3 regions of the Pantoea sp. X-Soil-OKNW-556 genome follow, and region 3 is predicted to be linked to each of the others. Evidence: predicted binding sites of a transcription regulator. Region 3 holds the regulator's gene; each other region holds the start of a gene.
What was found. The regulator PurR, encoded in region 3, represses purine synthesis genes. The targets are predictions, from matches to a motif close to CANGCAAACGTTTGCNTG.
Positions count from the first base shown of each region.

Region 1: gcvT (glycine cleavage system aminomethyltransferase GcvT) is a predicted target of PurR. The motif match lies at 1,192-1,209, and genes of this name have one in related genera.
Region 2: tusA (sulfurtransferase TusA) is a predicted target of PurR. The motif match lies at 1,204-1,221, and genes of this name have one in related genera.

Region 1 covers NZ_AP035990.1:3,629,588-3,631,855, reverse strand. Annotated here, with positions in the region: gene ubiI (FAD-dependent 2-octaprenylphenol hydroxylase) at 1-786, shown strand, start outside; gene gcvT (glycine cleavage system aminomethyltransferase GcvT) at 1,264-2,268, shown strand, end outside.
Region 2 covers NZ_AP035990.1:330,754-333,021, forward strand. Annotated here, with positions in the region: gene AC6I8T_RS01435 (DcrB family lipoprotein) at 1-305, opposite strand, end outside; gene AC6I8T_RS01440 (7-cyano-7-deazaguanine/7-aminomethyl-7-deazaguanine transporter) at 423-1,088, opposite strand; gene tusA (sulfurtransferase TusA) at 1,282-1,533, shown strand; gene AC6I8T_RS01450 (zinc/cadmium/mercury/lead-transporting ATPase) at 1,551-2,268, opposite strand, start outside.
Region 3 covers NZ_AP035990.1:1,920,229-1,922,496, forward strand. Annotated here, with positions in the region: gene punR (DNA-binding transcriptional activator PunR) at 1-334, shown strand, start outside; gene purR (HTH-type transcriptional repressor PurR) at 331-1,356, opposite strand; gene cydH (cytochrome bd-I oxidase subunit CydH) at 1,642-1,731, shown strand; gene AC6I8T_RS08915 (C40 family peptidase) at 1,794-2,268, opposite strand, start outside.

The DNA of each region.
Region 1 (2,268 bases), 1.7 Mb from region 3:
TTTGGCGACAACGAAGCCTTTATCACGCTCCAGGACGGCAGCATGATGAGCGCGCGTTTATTGATTGCCGCTGACGGTGCCAACTCGTGGTTGCGTGATAAGGCCGATATTCCTATCACTTTCTGGGATTATGATCATCACGCGCTGGTGGCAAATATCCGCACCGATCTGCCGCATGATGCGGTGGCGCGCCAGGTGTTCCACGGCGACGGCATTCTGGCATTTTTGCCGATGCAGGACCCGCATCTCAGCTCCATTGTCTGGTCGTTGTCGCCGCAGGAAGCCAGCCGTTTGCAGGCGATGCCCGAAGCGCTGTTTAATCAACAGCTTTCCGTCGCGTTCGATATGCGCCTGGGTCTGTGCCAGGTCGAGAGCGAACGTAAAACCTTCCCGCTGATGGCGCGCTATGCACGTAACTTTGCTGCGCACCGACTGGCGCTGGTCGGCGATGCCGCGCACACCATCCACCCATTGGCAGGCCAGGGTGTCAATCTCGGCTTTATGGATGCGGCGGAGTTGATCGGTGAAATCCGCCGCCTGCACAGTCAGGGCAAGGATATTGGTCAGCATCTCTATCTGCGCCGTTATGAACGCAGTCGCAAGCACAGTGCTGCGTTAATGCTGGCGGGTATGCAGGGCTTCCGTGAATTATTTGCGGGCAGCAATCCGGCCAAGAAATTGCTGCGTGATGTCGGGTTGAAACTGGCCGATACCTTGCCAGGCATCAAACCGATGATGCTCAAGCAGGCCATGGGGCTGAATGATATCCCCGCCTGGCTGCGCTAATCTCCCCTTCCTGTAGCGGCGCGATTTATCGCGCGAATCCGTTCGCGATGCCGGTAAAACCCGCGCGATAAATCGCGCCGCTACGATCATTGCCTCCTTTGCACCATCCTGAGGCATTCTCGCACCCTTTTTGCGCCTCGTTTGATTTATTCTAATTTTACGTCGTAATTCGCATTACATTTTCTCATGCAAAAGATTTTTTTATGCGGTGCCATTGGCCCATACGGAGTGCTGGATTACATTATTTTTCTGTATAAAAGTTAACTTGTTGTATTTTGTGCGTGGTTAATCACATAAAACCAGTGAATTATCCTGCATCCTGTGCGGCGTTTTGCTGACGCCCAACGCAAGTTCGCCCTCGTTTTGCTTATGGTTAATTGCCTCGTTCGGTGGTAACGTCAGCGCAAAGAGAACGTTTGCGTCAGCCGCAATCGGCTACGCAGGCGCGTCACGCTCACTTGTTTCTACAGGATGGTTATGACTCAGCAAACGCCTCTATTCGAACAGCATCAGGCCTGCGGCGCACGTATGGTGGATTTTCACGGCTGGATGATGCCGCTCCACTACGGCTCGCAAATGGATGAGCATCATGTGGTACGCACTGATGCCGGCATGTTTGATGTTTCCCACATGACCATCGTTGACCTGCACGGTGCCCGCACCCGCGAATTTCTGCGTTACCTGCTGGCGAACGACGTCGCCAAACTGACCCAGCCAGGCAAAGCGCTTTACACCGGCATGCTAAATGCATCAGGTGGCGTCATTGATGATTTGATTGTTTACTTTATGACCGAGGACTTCTTCCGTCTGGTGGTGAACTCAGCCACGCGTGAGAAAGACCTTGCATGGATTGGTGAACACGCACAGCCGTATGGCATTACCCTGACTGAACGTGACGATTTAGCACTGATCGCGGTGCAGGGACCGCATGCGCAACAGAAAGCGCAGTCGCTGTTCAGTGCCGCGCAACGTGATGCCGTCGCGGGCATGAAACCGTTCTTCGGTGTGCAGGCGGATGATCTGTTTATCGCTACCACCGGTTATACCGGTGAAGCGGGCTACGAAATTGCCATGCCGGCTAACGCCGCCGCGGATTTCTGGCAGCGCCTGTTGGCGGCAGGGGTTAAACCGGCTGGTTTGGGTGCGCGTGATACGTTGCGTCTGGAAGCGGGGATGAACCTCTACGGCCAGGAGATGGACGAGGGCGTTTCACCGCTGGCGGCGAATATGGGCTGGACCATTGTTTGGGAACCCACCGACCGTGATTTTATTGGCCGCGAGGCGTTGGAAGCTCAGCGCGCTGCCGGAACAGAAAAACTGGTCGGTCTGATCATGACCGAAAAAGGGGTGTTGCGTAACGGCCTGCCGGTACGTTTCACCGATGAACAAGGTCAGCCGCAGCAGGGTATTATTACCAGTGGATCCTTCTCACCGACGCTGGGATACAGCATTGCGCTGGCACGCGTGCCAGCCGGAATTGGC
Region 2 (2,268 bases), 1.6 Mb from region 3:
CGCTGGGAGAGAGAATCCAGCGCTTCATTGGTTGGGTCACCGGCTATCACGATAATCGCGCGCGCGCCGGTTTGATCGGCGTAGACATGCATGTTGGCGGATTCTGTACCCAATTTGCCGCTCTTATCCGACATCCCCGCAGGCAGGGTAAAGCTCAGTTTGCCATCCAGCAGACTCACCGTCTGGGTTGACTGGCTGGCAGTGGCACCGTTGTCCGCCGCTGCCGCGTCATCTTTTTTCTGGTCACAGGCCGCGAGGCCAAGCACCAGCAGGCCAATGCCCGCATATTTCACTAAGTTACGCATTCTTTTCCCTATAACAAGATTCCAGTCCGCGATTATCAAATCGGAATCGGCAGTCAAAAGCAACCGCCGGTTTGTCAGGAAATCTTAGCGTGGGTGCGGCGAGGGTACTACGTAGAATTAACCGAAATTGAGCTGACGCTGGGCCGAACGCTCAGCCAGACGCTTCAGGGTTGCGTTCAGCAGTACGCCATAGGCTGGCAGGAAGAAAAGCATGCAGATCATTACTTTGAAGCTGTAATCCACCAGCGCGATTTCCACCCAGTGCTGAGCCATAAACGGGTCCGGACTTTTGTAGAAGGCGATAAAGAAGAACGCCAGCGTATCGCTGATATTACCGAGGAACATGGCTGCGCCGGGTGCAATCCACCACTGCGGCAGACGACGCAGACGGTTAAATACATGCACATCCAGAATCTGTCCCAATGCATAGGCCATAAAGCTGGCACTGGCGATACGGGCCACGAACAGATTCACTTGCTCCAGTGACGCCCAACCCTGCCATTCGCCCTGATAAAACACGCAGGAGACGATGTAAGAGATAAACAACGCCGGCACCATCACCGCCAGAATAATGCGTCGCGCCAGTGGCGCGCCAAAAATACGCACGGTGAGATCGGTCGCGAGGAAAATAAACGGAAAGCTGAACGCACCCCAGGTGGTGTGGAAGCCAAAAATGGCCACCGGTAACTGCACCAGATAGTTACTGGAAGTGATCACCAGCAGATGAAACAGCGACAGCCAGAACAGCGCATGCATGCGCTGACGCGGAGAAAAAGCGATCATGTTGAGCCTTTTTAGTGTTGGGGTGAGGGAACCCAGTACCGCAGTTTGCTGCGGTGGTTAATAAAAAATCGGCGGCATCTTATCGCGTTGTGCGATTTATGCAATGGTTAATATTAACGCAATCGTTATCGCCTTGCGCTGATGATTTAGCGCGTTAGAATGAGCGCCCTCCCTTGAAAACAGACAGAGAATCATGAGCGATCCCTTTTCCGCGCCGGACCACACCCTGGATGCCCTTGGCCTGCGCTGCCCGGAGCCGGTGATGATGGTGCGCAAAACCGTGCGCCAGATGCAGGCGGGTGAAACCCTGCTGATTATCGCCGACGATCCGGCAACCACGCGTGATATTCCCGGCTTTTGCCGTTTTATGGAGCATACGTTGCTGGCACAGCAGACGGAAAGCCTGCCGTACCAGTACCTGATCCAGAAAGGAGCGGACGCCTGAGGGCATCCGCGCGCAGCTTAACGTGAGCGCAGCAACCGCAGCGCATTGGCAGTCACCAGCGCGGTGGCACCGGAATCCGCCAGCACTGCCAGCCACAAGCCGGTAAAGCCGAGTAGCGTGGTGACGAGGAACAAGGCCTTCAGCCCCAGCGCCAGTGCGATATTCTGACGGATAATGCGGCGGGTACGGCGTGCCAGCGCCACGGTGCGCGGCAGAATCGCCAGCCGGTTTTGCGTCAGGGCCGCATCGGCTGCTTCCAGTGCAACATCGGTGCCGCTGCCCATCGCAATCCCTATGGTAGCGGCTTTCATCGCCGGGGCATCATTGATGCCATCGCCAATCATTGCCAGCGATTGTTGTGCATCCAGATCGCGTACCGCGGCAACCTTATCAGCAGGCAACAGACCCGCGCGATAATCAATCTCCAGGTCTGCGGCGATGGCGGCGGCAGCACGCGGATTATCACCGGTCAGCATCAGGCTGCTGACACCGAGTTGTTGAAGCGCCGCTACGGCGCTCGCGGCCTCGCTTCGTAACTTATCCTGCAACGCCAGCACACCCAGCGGGCGGGCATCCTGCAACAGCACCACCACAGTTTTGCCTTCGGCTTCAAGCTGCGCGATGGTTTGCTGCTGATCCTCAAGCAGGTTTTTCACTTCGCGCGGGGCCAGCAATTGATAGCTGATGCCCGCAATCTGCGCTGCAATGCCGCTACCGGGCAACGTACGCTGATCG
Region 3 (2,268 bases):
TTCTCTGGTGCTGGAAGACACTTCGCGGGCGTTGCCGCGGCGCATGACCTGGACGTTGGATAATCAACGCCGGCTGGTGGTGCCGGAATGGGAAACCGGCGTCGACTGCCTGCTGGCGGGACTTTGCGTGGGGATGGTGCCGGGCCATTTAGCCCGGCCATTACTGGATAGCGGAGCATTAACCGAGTTACCGTTACCCACGCCGTTCCCGGATAGCCCATGCTGCGTCAGTTGGTCGGAACAACGGAACTCGCCAGCTCTGGGTTGGTTGCTGAGTTATCTCGGCGATGCCGAAACGCTCAACTATGAATGGTTGAGCGAAACGGAAACCTAGCGGCGGTAGTCGCGGAACGGGCCGTCAGCGACTGAACGGCGTTCAATTAGCGTTGGCTGAACTTCAATGGTTTGCGGTTCTTCACGTTTGCTGGTGATACGATCCAGCAGCATTTCCAACGCTTTTTCACCTAACTGAGCTTTGGGTTGATGAACGGTGGTCAGCGCCGGCGTGAAATAACGTGCGTTGCGCACGTTGTCATAGCCGATCACTGAGATATCCTGCGGGACCCGCAGACCCATTTCATCCGCAGCACAGATCGCGCCCATCGCCATGATATCGCCACCGCAGAACACAGCAGTCGGGCGTTGCTTCTGATTGAGGATCTGCTGCATCGCCTGATAACCGGATTCCGGTTCAAAATCGCCCTGCACAATCCACTCGGGCCGCACGGTGATGCCTGCCTCATTTAGCGCCTGCATGAAACCGGCATGGCGGCCACCGCCGGTGTTGCGCTCCATTTGTCCGGGGATGGCACCAATGTCACGATGACCGCGTTCAATCAGGTAACGCCCGGCGAGATAGCCGCCCTGAAACGCATTGTCCTGCACCGTATCGGTAAAATCGCCACGCGATGCGCCCCAGTCCATCACCACCATCGGGATATTACGGTTCTCTTCCAGCATGGTCAGCAGGTCGTCAGGGTATTCTGAACACATCACCAACAGGCCATCGACACGCTTCTGCGCCATCATCGACAGATATGCGCGCTGTTTTTGCAGGTCGTTATGCGCATTGCCCAGGATCAGCGTGTAGCCGCGATCGAAACAGTGATTTTCCACCGCCTCGATAATCTCGGCAAAATAGGGGGCTTCACTGGAGGTGGCCAGCAGCCCCAGCGTTTTGGTGTGGTTGACTTTCAGGCTGCGCGCCACGGCGCTGGGCGAGTAATGCAGCTCTTTGATCGCTTCCCATACGGCGTTACGCGTCTCTTCCGCGACAAAACGCGTTTTGTTGATGACATGCGAAACCGTGGTGGTGGAGACACCGGCGCGTTTCGCCACATCTTTAATTGTTGCCATGAAAATGGTACTCCCGGGCTTATCGCAACTAACTGATAAGTATATTGTTAAACGTTTGCGTCTGCTAATGGTTTTGCGCCCCGATTTTCGGGGCGAATGGCGAAGAAAAAGACATTAACACCTGGTCAATAACGCTTTAACTTGCCGCAAACACAGCGTGCGCAAAATCTGTTGCGCAACGAAAGGCGGCGATTCTAGCAAGCTGGCGCGGATAAGACGAGATTTTTGCCGGAGGCTGTGAGAAAATTACGATAACCCTTCATTTATTGTGACTAAGGAGTTGTGATGAGTACAGACCTGAAACTGGCGCTGTTTACCACTGTGGGCGCGCTACTAATGATTATCGTGTTCAGCTTCACCGCGATCCTTCATTAATAAAAAAGCCGGACCTGAAAATCAGGGTCCGGCTTGTTGTTTTATCGGGTATCGGGCGTTTTTTAGCGGATAGTTTTGGGGGTCATCATACGGCGTGCCCCGACGTAGTGTTTCAGCCAGTAATCCTCACCCAATGCACTGATTTGAATATCTTTACCGGTACGAGGCGACTGGATAAATTTGCCATTACCAAGATAAACACCGACATGATCGGCAGTGCCGCGATTATTGATGCGGAAGAACACCAAATCCCCTTTCTCCAGCATATCGCGCTTAATCGGTGCCGCATCCCGCAGGTGATACATTTCGTTGGCGGTGCGCGGGAATTTATATTTGACCAGGTCTTTGTAGGCGTACCACACCAGACCGCTGCAATCGAAACCGGTATGCGGTGAAGTGCCACCCCATTGGTATGGTTTACCAATCTGCCCCATCAGCTTGTTCATCGCGGTTTCGCGTGCTTTCTGATAGCGCTGACGGTGAGAATTGCTCATCTTGATGGTGGTCAAATCGCGGTCATCGTCCTGCTTCGCGCTT